2 regions of the Fictibacillus sp. 5RED26 genome follow, and region 1 is predicted to be linked to the other one. Evidence: riboswitches for the same ligand, from Rfam matches in the RefSeq annotation. Region 1 holds a riboswitch; the other holds the start of a gene.
The links. Region 1 has a riboswitch for cyclic di-GMP ahead of IHV10_RS09090 (hypothetical protein). Riboswitches for the same ligand answer to the same signal wherever they lie in the genome.
Positions count from the first base shown of each region.

Region 2: another riboswitch for cyclic di-GMP. It lies ahead of IHV10_RS10520 (endo alpha-1,4 polygalactosaminidase); the one in region 1 lies ahead of IHV10_RS09090 (hypothetical protein).

Region 1 covers NZ_JACZDU010000002.1:157,985-164,158, reverse strand. Annotated here, with positions in the region: gene IHV10_RS09105 (PadR family transcriptional regulator) at 1-87, opposite strand, end outside; gene IHV10_RS09100 (hypothetical protein) at 226-402, opposite strand; gene IHV10_RS09095 (YdcF family protein) at 418-1,152, opposite strand; gene IHV10_RS09090 (hypothetical protein) at 1,245-1,736, opposite strand; cyclic di-GMP riboswitch class II at 1,771-1,853, opposite strand; gene panF (sodium/pantothenate symporter) at 2,021-3,460, opposite strand; gene IHV10_RS09080 (YhdT family protein) at 3,457-3,750, opposite strand; gene IHV10_RS09075 (spore coat protein) at 3,931-4,569, opposite strand; gene IHV10_RS09070 (transposase) at 4,908-5,468, shown strand; gene IHV10_RS09065 (methyl-accepting chemotaxis protein) at 5,600-6,174, opposite strand, start outside.
Region 2 covers NZ_JACZDU010000002.1:454,894-461,067, forward strand. Annotated here, with positions in the region: gene IHV10_RS10505 (DUF2194 domain-containing protein) at 1-199, shown strand, start outside; gene pelF (GT4 family glycosyltransferase PelF) at 200-1,627, shown strand; gene pelG (exopolysaccharide Pel transporter PelG) at 1,615-3,066, shown strand; cyclic di-GMP riboswitch class I at 3,126-3,216, shown strand; gene IHV10_RS10520 (endo alpha-1,4 polygalactosaminidase) at 3,253-4,092, shown strand; gene IHV10_RS10525 (C39 family peptidase) at 4,198-5,103, opposite strand; gene IHV10_RS10530 (sugar transferase) at 5,252-6,174, opposite strand, start outside.

The sequences.
Region 1 (6,174 bases):
TAACTCATAGCCATAAACTTCTCCTTCATTGATGATGGCTAAAAGGCAGCCGTCGAGAATTCCTTTTAACATTTGAGTGTTCGACATGTGCTACACCTCATTTCACTATCTTGTATTACAAGAGTTATAGATAAAAAAAAGAATGTCTTGCATAACAAGATATACCATTAGTATATGCGGCACTAACTTGTAATGCAAGGCATTTGTGTTAATTTGTTCCAAAAATTATTTTTTCTTATTCATGAGCTCCACCACGTGAGGTTTGGGCTCCCAACAATTGAACTGATAGTCTGGTTTCGTCTCATACCCTAAACGCACGCAGTGATAGCGCATCCCTTGATTCGCTTTTTCAGGTTTAAAATTTATACAAGTCGCGCAGCAATGATACTTATTTTTGTTCATGGAAGCCACCCTCCTCTATCTGTCAGTAAAATAACTTTTTATGATCGCCATATACTCTCTAACGTGAGCTTGTGGGACAGAAGAAATTCTCAACGGTGAGCCTAGTCCCTCTGCCTCAATGCCAACACGCTTTGCGATCATCTTTGTTCGGAAAAGATGGAAGTCACTCGTTACTATAAGCAGTTGGTCGCTCGGTTGTATCATTTCCTTTGTATATAATAAGTTTTCGTATGTACTCGTAGCTTTTTCCTCAATCTGAATGGTGTCCGCTTCAATTCCATTCTCAACGAGATAATTTTTCATGATAGATCCTTCGCTCGTCGTTTTACCAAATCCAAGACCACCGCTTACGATGAAGATAACATTTGGATGTTCCTTTGCGTACGCGAGAGCTTGATCTAGCCGACCTTTTAGGACAGCACCTGGTCGATTGTTCTTCGTTCCGCCACCAAGTACGAGGATCGAATCTATCTTGGAGGAAACCTTCTCAGGATCAGTGTTGGCAGATGTAAGAATAAGAGTTTCTAGCGTTGCTGCAAATAGAATGGTTGTAATTAGGACGGTCAGCGTCGTTTTTTTGTACGTTTTAAATAGTTTCATAGCTGTGTTGTAACGGAAGAAAAGGATGAAGAAAAATGCACCTAACAAGAAGAAAACCGCAAGACCCATATCCATGTTGGTCGTTTGAAGCAGCATGGCCGTTGCGTATACAGCAAAGAGGATCCCAAGTGTTAGAAATAGTTTTTTCATAGTGTTGTCTCCGTTCATAGATTTTCTATATTCTAGGATATCAGAAAAAGGAAAAGAGCGGAGAATGAAGATTCCGCTCTTTTAATAAGTTATTATTTTTTATTTATATCAGACTCTTGAATTTCTTTTTGAATGGCTGAAGAAATGTCCGCTTTCTTTTGCTCGGAAGAACGTGTCGCATCCGTGCTCATGTTCTCGGTCTTTTTATTTACTGCTTCGTTCTTTCTTTTCGTTATTTCTGCGAGTTCTTGTTTATAATGCGTTTCTAGTTCTTTTTTCTTGTCTTGAATGATCTTTTCTTTGTTAGAATCCAAATCCTTCTTGGCATCCGCAACAATTCCTTTTATCGCTACATTCACATTCTTAAGCAAGTCATTCTTCTCTTTGTTTAACTCACTCTCGATCTCAGATTGGTATGTATATTCCATAATCTTATTATATAAGTCGTTTGCAAGATTTGGATTTGCTGCATACGCAGATGTAGTACCTACACCAAGTGCAATCGTAGTCGCTAAAACTATCTTCGGCCATTTCTTAGTTGTCTTTTTCTTCGTACTGAATTTTTCTTTGCGTGAAATTTCCATAATAAATACCCCTTCCTTTATCTAGAGAACAAATAAAGAAAGCGGTCGGTTGCGCTACTAGCTTCAGTTATTCCAAGCGCCCACATACAGAATAACCTTCACAGCTCCACACTTATCTAATTATATTCTGATATAAAATTACCACCAGCCACATTCTCTGTAAATGGGTATTTAGTAAGATATTACTATAAATTGTTTTTTTAGTATTTTATTGTAGAAAAGAAGATGGTGCTGAAGGTGAGAAATGAAAGAAGACAATGTCCACCGAGTGTGGACATTGTCTTCTAGAATGTATTTGTCTGGGGTCTGACCCCCTTTGTGAAACTTCCCACAATGTAGGCAATCAAGGAAAGTACGATTGGCAGCACTACTGTGTGCATGCCCCAAAGATTTGGATAGTTAAGATGTAGGAACATATAGGATCCTACCCCTACGATCAGAGAGGCAATCGCTCCGTTCGCATTTCCTCTTTTCCAATATAACCCCAATACGATTGGCCATATGAAGGCAGCTTCTAGTCCTCCGAAGGCAAACAGATTCAGCCAGATCAACAAGTCAGGCGGGTTAATCGCCATTGCGAATACGCTCAGTCCAACAACCGCTGTTATCCCAAAGCTCAATTTTTTTACAAATTGCTCTTCAGCATCTGGTTTGATGTAATTAATATACACGTCCTTAATAATTGCAGAACTTACGAGTAAGAGCACTGAGTCCACCGTTGACATGACTGCAGCTAAAGGCGCTGCCAACACGATACCGGCTAACCACCCTGGCAATACTTCGAGTGCTAAAAGCGGCATCACTTTATCCGGCACTTCAATTCCCGGTAGCACGACTCTTCCGAATACACCAGCTAGATGCATACCTAGCATGATGAACCCCACAACAAACGTTCCGATGATCATCGCCCGATGCATCGCTTTTGCATTTCTGTAGCTCATCGCTCTCACCGATATTTGCGGCAATCCTACGACTCCAACACCAACCAAGATCCAAAACGATGATACATAGAGAGGAGTAAGCGATTGATCAGAACCATAAGGCGAAATAAGATTCGGGTTCTCCGCTCGCAACTCGCTCATGATGTTCTCGATACCCCCACCTGCGATAATCGTACCGGCCAATATGATGACGGTTCCGATTACCATGACGACACCTTGTATTGCATCTGTGATTACAACCGCACGAAAGCCGCCGGCAATCACATACACGAGGACAGAGCCAGAGAAGATGAAAAGCGCTGTCGTATAGGAAACTCCGGTAAACGATTCGATCAACCGTCCCCCGCCTACCCATTGAGCGGCCATTGCAGAAAATAGGAAGACCACAATGCTTATTGCAGATAAAATAACGACCCACTTGCTTTCATATCGTGCTTTTAGAAAATCTATCAGTGTAACTGCGTTAATCTTTCGTGCAACGATAGCAAACTTTTTACCAAGCACAGCAAGGGTGAAGTATCCTGTCACAAGCTGCGCCATAGCAAGTAGCACCCAACCAAGTCCTAATTGATAGGCTGCACCAGGTCCACCGATAAAACTCGACGCACTTCCGTATGTCGCTACCATCGTCATCGCAAGAACAAATCCACCAAGTTCTCTGCCTGCTAAGAAGTAATCTTGTAAAAATGACGATCCGTTTCTAATGTGCCGAGATGTATAAATCCCTACAAAGAACACTGAGATCAAAAAGATTACTAAAGGAAGAATCACATCCCAATTCATCGGACATCTCCCTCCTCATTCTCGTTCGTTTCATCAAGTTCAAACGGAACCTCTTTAAAGAAGAACTTCACCATAATCCAAACTAAAATTGTAAAAACAACAAATCCTACGATACAGCTATAAAAAAACCATGATGGAAAGCCAAGTATGTATGTGTATTCTTTAATAGGACGTCCGCCTAGACCGTATGCAAACGCATACCACCAAATAAAGTTCAAAATGGCAAGCACTGTACCCATGATGGCTTCTCTATTCGATACACGATACCGCCAGTCTGTTCCCTTTTTCATATCCTTAACCCCCTGGAGTTTCAGTACAAAATATAAGTCCACTCATTACTATGGCAAATTCATTTCTCGTTGTCGAGCCCTTCGACGATTATAAAATTTTCTATTTCTTCTCATGATATCCCTGTTTCAGTATGTGTAAAAGTAAAAACGAGCACCATTATCGGTACTCGTTTAAGTCATTTATTGAAGAGGTGGCTGTGTTTGAGTAGACGGAGCGTATGCACCAAGCATACTCGTCATATCTTGTTGGTTCAGTTGAGGAATTTGGTAGTAATGATTTTTATTCTGCCAGATAGACAATTCGTATGCCATCTCGATCCAGTTCGGAATTCCATCTGCTAATACGCGTCTAAGCACTGGGTTTGTAACTTCAAGTGTAGCCATACCTCTTAGAGAAGCATTCGATTTCAAAGTTCCTAGAATTAAAGTCGAAACGGATTGATCGTTAAATTCTGTAACGCTTTGAATAGGTTTGACGGGTTGCGCAGGTTTCAAACCATATACAAAATTATTATCTTGAGCCATCTTGTATGATTCTGTTCGCATTGCTGGGTCTTTTCCTGTCTGAAAAGCTTGTACACACGCGTTATATTCTTTTGTAATGTGTTGATAATGACGGTCGAGCATCGTTTTGAGCTCAGGATCCTGAACATGTCCTTTACAAAGTGTATATAAGTTCAATGTTCCAACAATTCCGCTTAGCATCTCATGAACATCAAACATCTCATGCCCACCATGGTTTAATTGAGCAGGTACCTGTCCGGTCTGCATATTTACATGGTTGAATTCAGGATTGCTGTTCCCTGTTTGCGGATTCATGTTAGGTTGATTTTGGTTCTGATTCAAATGACATACCTCCGTTAAATAAAAATACGGGGTTATTTTATGTAGAATGGAAAACTCTATTCCCTTTCCCATGAATAATTTCCGGGGAAATTTGATAAATAGTTCGTTTAATGGATTGAATTCGACATTTTTTTATGGGAATTCTGCTAAAAAAGATAACTTCCTGAAAAGAGAAGTTTCGAACCGGTTGCATTCCAAAACTGATATAAAGGTTTTGCTTGAAAACAACGGGGGAAATAAATTTTTTGGGGTCAGTCCCCATTTCCCAGATTCACTTGCAAGACGTATAATGTAAATACGATTGAAAGGAGGTGAAAAACATTCCTAGATCCCCTCGCATTTGGTATCCTGATGCTGTTTATCACGTGACTACCCGCGGAAATCGCAGGGAACCTCTTTTTTATTCCCACTTAGATTTCCACCGCTATTTAAAGATCTTAAGTCATTGTGTTAAAAAGCATGCTGTTGAGCTCTTCTCGTATTGCCTCATGACAAACCACACTCACTTACAAATTTTGTGCAGCAAATCACCACCTGGAGATTTCATGAAAGAATTAAATGAAACGTACGCTATGTATTTCAACAAGAAATACGAACTGACTGGCCATGTGTTTCAAGGTCGATACGGAGCAGAATTAATCGAAGATCGGTCACATCTGTTAGACACGAGTCGCTATATTCATTTGAATCCCGTTTCTGCTGACCTGGTCATGTACCCCTTAGAATATCAATGGAGCAGTTACCGCTATTATGTAACCCCATCGGTGTGCCCTTTTGTACACACCTCAACCCTTCTTGAGCAGTTTAGCAATTCGAAATCTCAATATCGAGATTATGTTGAAAGCAAGATTACCCCTGTAGTAGAGCTTTAAACCCTTTTAGTTCAGATGTGAAATTACACTCTTTCCTTTTTCAAAAAGTCACTCATAGCAAAGAAAAAGCCGTTTTTGTCTTTTTGAAAAAGACAAAAACGGCACTAATGTAATTGTGTGGGGTCAGACCCCTAGAATGTAAACCGCTGGACGTGGGTACGCATTTGTTCCGCATACTGTTCAAGCTGATCCGCTAAGTGGTTCAACTGCTCCATCGACGCGGATTGCTGTTCGGCTGATGCGGAAACCTCTTCTGTTCCAGCCGCTGTTTCTTGCGTGATCGCCAAGATATGGGACGCATTCTCAAGCAGTACATCTTTTTGCTTCGTCATTTCATCCACTGACTGAATCACATCTTTTAATGCTTCTGCATTTCCTTTGACGGCACTAGAAATCGCGGTAAAGCTTCGCTCTGTCTCTTCAACCGCTTCACTTTGTGAAAGAATGAGAGCCGCTGCTTCTTGAACTTGTCCGACGGTGTTTTCGGTTACTTGCTGCATATCCGCAATCAATGCGCTAATATCTTTCAAAGATAGCTCAGTCTGCTCTGCAAGTTTTCTTACTTCATCTGCAACGACCGCAAACCCTCTTCCAGATTCTCCTGCTCTAGCCGCCTCGATTGCTGCGTTTAGCGCCAATAAGTTCGTTTGGTTTGCTATATCGCTTATCGTTAGAACAATCTGTTGAACGCTGCCAGATGTTTCAT
Region 2 (6,174 bases), 300 kb from region 1:
AGAAAACAAGATTATTCTTTATGGCAAAAATCTAGTTTCACCAAGTGTATTTCTAATTCGTCTAAACGACAATGAAACGTTGAAAACAGGTGCTTTTGATGGGTATAAAGTGTCTGGTATTAAAGGATTTAATGGGCTTTATACGATTGAAACTTTCAAGGGCAAAACGATAGTTCCTATTAAGAGAGGTGAGTCATAGGTGAAGATAGCCATCATTGCCGAGGGAAGTTATCCTTTTGTTAGCGGAGGAGTTTCTTCGTGGATCCATACTCTAATTAGTGAAATGCCTGAGTTTGATTTCACCATCATCTCTATTATGCCAAGTGGTTCTGCCATAACGAAAGAGGATTGGAAATACAAACTTCCTGCTAACGGAAAATCAGTTGAGGTTTACAAGTTGGAAGTAAAGGAAGAAAACCCAATCTATCCTAATTTGAGTGATGAAAATAGAGACGTCTTACTATCCTTCTTTTTGTCGAAAGATACATCCGGGAAAGCCATGCGTTTCTTAGGGGATACAAGTATCATCGGCAATCCATCGGGGTTCTTTAGAAGCCGTGAATTTTGGGAAATTGTTCAGGTTTGTTATAAAGAAGAAAAGCTCCAAAGCTCTTTCATTGATTACTTTTGGATGATTCGTAATAAATATGAACCTATTATTCATCTACTCCAAAGTGACTTTGATGAATATGACATTGTGCACGCTGCGTCTACTGGTTATGCAGGTGTATTAGGAGCTTATCTTTCCGCACAACAAGATATACCGTTACTTGTTACCGAGCATGGGATTTACTCTCGAGAACGAGAGGAGGAGATATTAAAATCAGATTGGATTCCAATGATCTATAAAAACAGATGGATTCAATTTTTTTATTTTTTAAGTCAACTTGCCTATGATCGAGCTGAACAACTAATTACGCTATTTCAAAAAAATTCAAAGATTCAAGAGCGTTTGGGAGCGCCTAAATCCAAGCAACTGGTAATTGCAAACGGGGTAACACTTTCAGATTCTTCATTACAGAGAAAGAACTTTTCTAATGAAACTCCTATTCAGATAGGGGCCATCGTCAGAGTCGTTCCTATTAAAGATATTATAACAATGATATACGCAGCCGATATGTTGCGAAAACGAAATATCCTATTTGATTTATACATTTTTGGGCCATTAGATGAAGACAAGGAGTATGTGCAAGAGTGCGTAAACTTAGTAAATGAGCTAGGTTTAAAGGACTCTATAACATTTACGGGTAAGATCAATGTGCAATCAAAGTTAGTTGAACTGGATGTATTATTGTTAACAAGTATTTCAGAAGGGCAGCCTTTAGCCATTTTAGAAGGTTTATCTGCCGGTATTCCTTTTGTCAGTACGAATGTTGGAGATTGTGAAGAACTGATTACAGGTGGTGATATTGATTTATTCGGACCAGCAGGCTTTGTCGTTCCTCCAGTAAATCCAAGACAAGTGGCAGAAAGTATAGAAAAGTATGTGGAAGAACCATCTTTAATTGAGCTTCATGGGCGAAATGGATTAAATCGAGTCAAGCATAGGTACCAGCTAAGTGAAGTCATTGAGAGATATCGTTCTCTTTATAAGGAAGTAGGTTTAGGAATACAATGGCAGGAATAGGATTTCAACTTCAAAAAATGTTTCAAGAGGATTACTTTTCTAGCCGAGCGAAGGCATATGGTTTTACCATCCTCCTAACCTCAGGACCGTGGTTGATCACCATTGCTGTTCTAACTTTTCTTCAGTGGGGAATGAATTATTATAATATAGATCTTCGTACGAGGGAATTGTTTGTCGTTTCGATCTCATACACCTTTATTTTTTCACAAGTGATTTATTTTTCACTTCAGCTCGTGGTAACAAGATACATAGCAGACCTATTCTATACTGGGAAAATTGAAGATGTTGCTGCAACAAGTGTTGGATTGGCAAAAGTGACATGTGGTTTAGCTCTTATTTTATGGCTTCCATTTGCTTTACTAACTCCCATACCATTTTGGTACGACTGGCTAGTCTTATTATTATTTCTAGTTATGAACCTCATTTGGGTACTATTTTTATATAGCACAGCGACAAAGGAATATATGAATATTGTGTACGCCTTTTTTTTCGGGGGACTAATAACAGTAGTTGTCTTTTGGGTGTTGCCAATAGGAGACCTTGTACGTTCTCTTCCCGTTATAAAAGGAGCCGCCCTTATGCTAGGTATTTTTACATTCGGGATGCTCGTTACACTTCTTTGGCTTTTATACCATCTATTTATCAGTTTTCCAGACCGTCCCTTACATAATCAATGGGGATTTGTGAGGTATACCTATAAATACCCTGACTTACTATTAACAGGAGTCTTTTATAGTTTAGGGCTTTGGGTCAGTAACTGGATTATTTGGTTTGGTGAGGGATCGGTGAATGTACTGCATACATTTCGTTATCACCCTGATTATGATACAGCTCTATTTTGGTCCTTCTTGACTATTATTCCTACGATGATGACATTTATAGTTTCTATAGAAACAAGGTTTTATAAAAAATATTGGACGTTTTACGGCTTTGTGAATGAAGGTGGAAGTTTAGATCAAATACAAGAAAGTAAGAAAGTGATGATTAGAGTCTTAAAAGAAGAAGTGATTCGTCTTATCAGAACGCAAGGGTTATTTACTCTACTTGTCCTCTTATTGCTGCCTCGGTTTGTTACGTGGTTCGAGTGGAGTGCTGATTTCTTTGAATTAATGCCGATTACACTAGTAGCTGTCTTTTCAATTAGTCTTGTTTTAACACTATCACTTCTTCATCTATACTTCGATGATCGAAGAGGAGCTTGTATAACTACTTTCATATTTTTCATCATAACTTTTGTACTAACTCTATTGTTGCTCCCGCTTGGTTTTGATTGGTATGGAGTAGGAATAGCTGTGGGGGCTTCGCTTTCTTTTACATATGGTGGCCTTCGATTAATATCATATGTAGGCGAAGCTGATTTTCATATTTTCACAAAAAGAGATCCTAAATATTATCAAAATTCTTTAGAAAGATTTATTTCCAATTTTTCTAAAAAATAGATATTCACTATTGTTTTTTGAATTCAAAACCTATAAAATGGAAATAATTAATTTAATACTGTGGTGATGGGCAAACTTGGTGAAAACCAAGGACGCAAAGATATGGGTCTTCGATTCTAACAATAGAATAAAGATTGCCAGTCCGCGAAACCAACCCATCCCTCGTATGAATCGGGGGAATTTTTTATGAAAAAGTGGTTATTAATCATGGCAATCTTTACTTTTGGTTTTTTTTCATTACATCCTAAACACAGTTCTGCTCAAAGTGGACAAAGTACTCTGCAACAGGTCAAAAATTACAAGATTTATTATTCGGCACCAACAGATCGTATTCTTAAGAAGTTAAGTAGTTACGATTTAGTTGTGATCGAACCACAGTTATACACAAAAGAGCAGATTCAATATCTTCAACAAAATGGCACGATTGTTCTTGGTTATATTAGTGTTATGGAAACACCGACGTGGAACAAACAGAGATTGGAACTTCTAGCTGATAGTGACTATTTCAAAAGAAGTGGTGCTAGAGTTCATTATGAGCAATGGGATTCTTATCTAATGGATATAGCGAGTGTTCACTATCATAAAGTCTTAATGGATGAAATGGAAAGACAAGTTAATGCAAAAGGAATGAATGGTGTTTTCTTTGATACCGTTGGGAATATTGACAACGAACATTTGGAGAATAACGCTGCTATATATAAAAAGCAATTAGATGGACTTCTTGCTTTTTTAGATAAGAGTGATCGAAAATTTCCGAATCTCCTAATGGTACAGAATTGGGGTATGGAAACCATTCAACATACTCATAAGTATATGGATGGTTTCATGTGGGAAGGTTTTGACTACAATGAAGTTTCAACAGATGAGTGGGCTCAGAATCAGATTAGTAAGTTGAAAAAGATACAACAAATGGGAAAAACTCAAATTATGACGGTGTCTACAAAGTTAGAACGTAAAAGCAAAAATTACGCAGAAAAATTTAACTTTTTACATTATCATGATAAAAAATCGTATGATGTATTTTAAATCATCAACGATAACATGAAACCAATAAAATGATTGCTTCCTATATTAAGCTTAATGAAAGAAAAGCCAGCGTTGCAAGATACGCTGGCTTTTTTCTATATTTGTTTAGTTATAACTAATCGCTTGTTTACCCATCTGTTCCCAAGCGGCAATGAAATTGTTTAATCGAAGCTTTCTATTCTTTTGGTTTGAAAGTGGATCGTTAAAATAAACATATCCACCGCTATAACCTGTTACCAAGACGGAATGCTCACGGTACGTCACTTTAATCTTACCTTGTGGTGTGTAGAAGTATGTAAATTGGGATTCAGGAAGCTTTGTAAACCATGAGTTTGCTATGACCCACACTGGTTTTTTCTTATCGAGTTGTTTTTTGACCTCTGTAAAGGATTGACCAGATAGATTTACAACACGGCTTCCAAGGTATTGTCTAGCTAGGCTTTCAACGGGTTTGTTATACACACCGTAACCAGGCTTATTATACGTATACATATTTCCTACAAAACCAACGTTAGGGTTTCCGAAATAGACTTTACCATCGACTTTACGGTAAGGTGTTGGATCTTCTTTCACTTCATAAGCAAGAGTCATCTTACTCACTTTTTTACCTGCATGATGAAGCATCATCGCAAGACTTGTAACCTCACATCCCCTTGGAAGCTCAGGCATTTGAGATATAAGTGGAGCGTTAATAGGAGTAAAAGCAGGTGCGGTTGACGTGATCAGCCAGCTTGCGATCCATCCCTTTTGCCCATTAGGCAAAGTAACGTGGTACCAGACTTCTTTTTTGCTGTTATATGCGTATTGGAAAGCTTGTAGCTTTGTTCCGTATTTTACTTGTGTAACGGTTGGATAATTTGTTCCCGTTCCAGAACGAATGTTAACAACATCACCTTTTACATAGTAGGTTTTGTTGATTGAGGCTGCTGCAGATGCATCGTCTGCATGAGTGAAGGCAACCGCAGTGAAAACCATACAAAAAAGGACAAGACTTTTTAAAACAAATTTCATTTTTTTCCTCCCTAACGAAAATTCGATCTGTTTCACTCTTATATCGTAATATTTGACAAAATTTTCATCAATAGGGAATGATGATTATATTCTACCGTAATATCCAAAACATAGAAAAAGGACAGGAGTATTCTCCTGTCCTTTACTATTACATTTGTATAGTTTTTGTTTCTTTAGCCGGTTTTGTTGCTCCACCTTCTGCTTTCGTCTTATCAAGTACTACGTTAATCGTACGTAGCAGAATCACTAGATCCATCCAAAACGAATAGTTTCTGATGTAATACAGATCAAAGCGAAGTTTGTTTTCAACATCTGTTGTATATTTACCCATAATTTGAGCGTAACCCGTAATTCCTGGTTTAACTGTATTACGGTATTGGTATGATTTGTTGCTTTTCGTGAACTGCTGAATGAAAAACTCACGCTCAGGACGTGGTCCGATGATAGACATGTGTCCTGCTAGGACGTTAATTAATTGTGGCAGTTCATCAATACGTGTTGCACGTAGGAATCTACCAGCTCTTGTGATACGGTTATCGTTCTGTTCAGCTAGAGTAGGGCCAGTTAATGCTTCTGCATTCATAACCATTGATCGGAACTTATAGATCATGAATGGACGATTATGTCTTCCAGCTCTTTCTTGTTTGTAGAAGATCGTCCCTTTTGGTTCCTCTATCTTAATGGCAATAGCTGCTAGTAAGAAAAGAGGAGATAGAACAATCAGCATGATGAGTGACAAGGTGATATCAAACACGCGCTTCACTAATAGTTGATCAAATGTAAGTCCGAAAGGCTTAACACCAACAATCATCGTATCATCAAGTGATGTAATCACTGATTTAGAAACAAGTAAGTCATATAATGAAGGTACAACATAAACCAATTTATCATTTTTCATTGAATAAAAAATGAGTTTGGATTTTGTTTCTTCTGGGCAATCTGGGCCGATCATTAAGCAATCAGCGGATGAGAGAGCTTCAGCTACATCATCAAATGGAGAATCCGGACTGATTGTTTTTACAGACATGTTGTTTAATGAAGGATAGAGATATTTTAATTCATCTGTAGCTT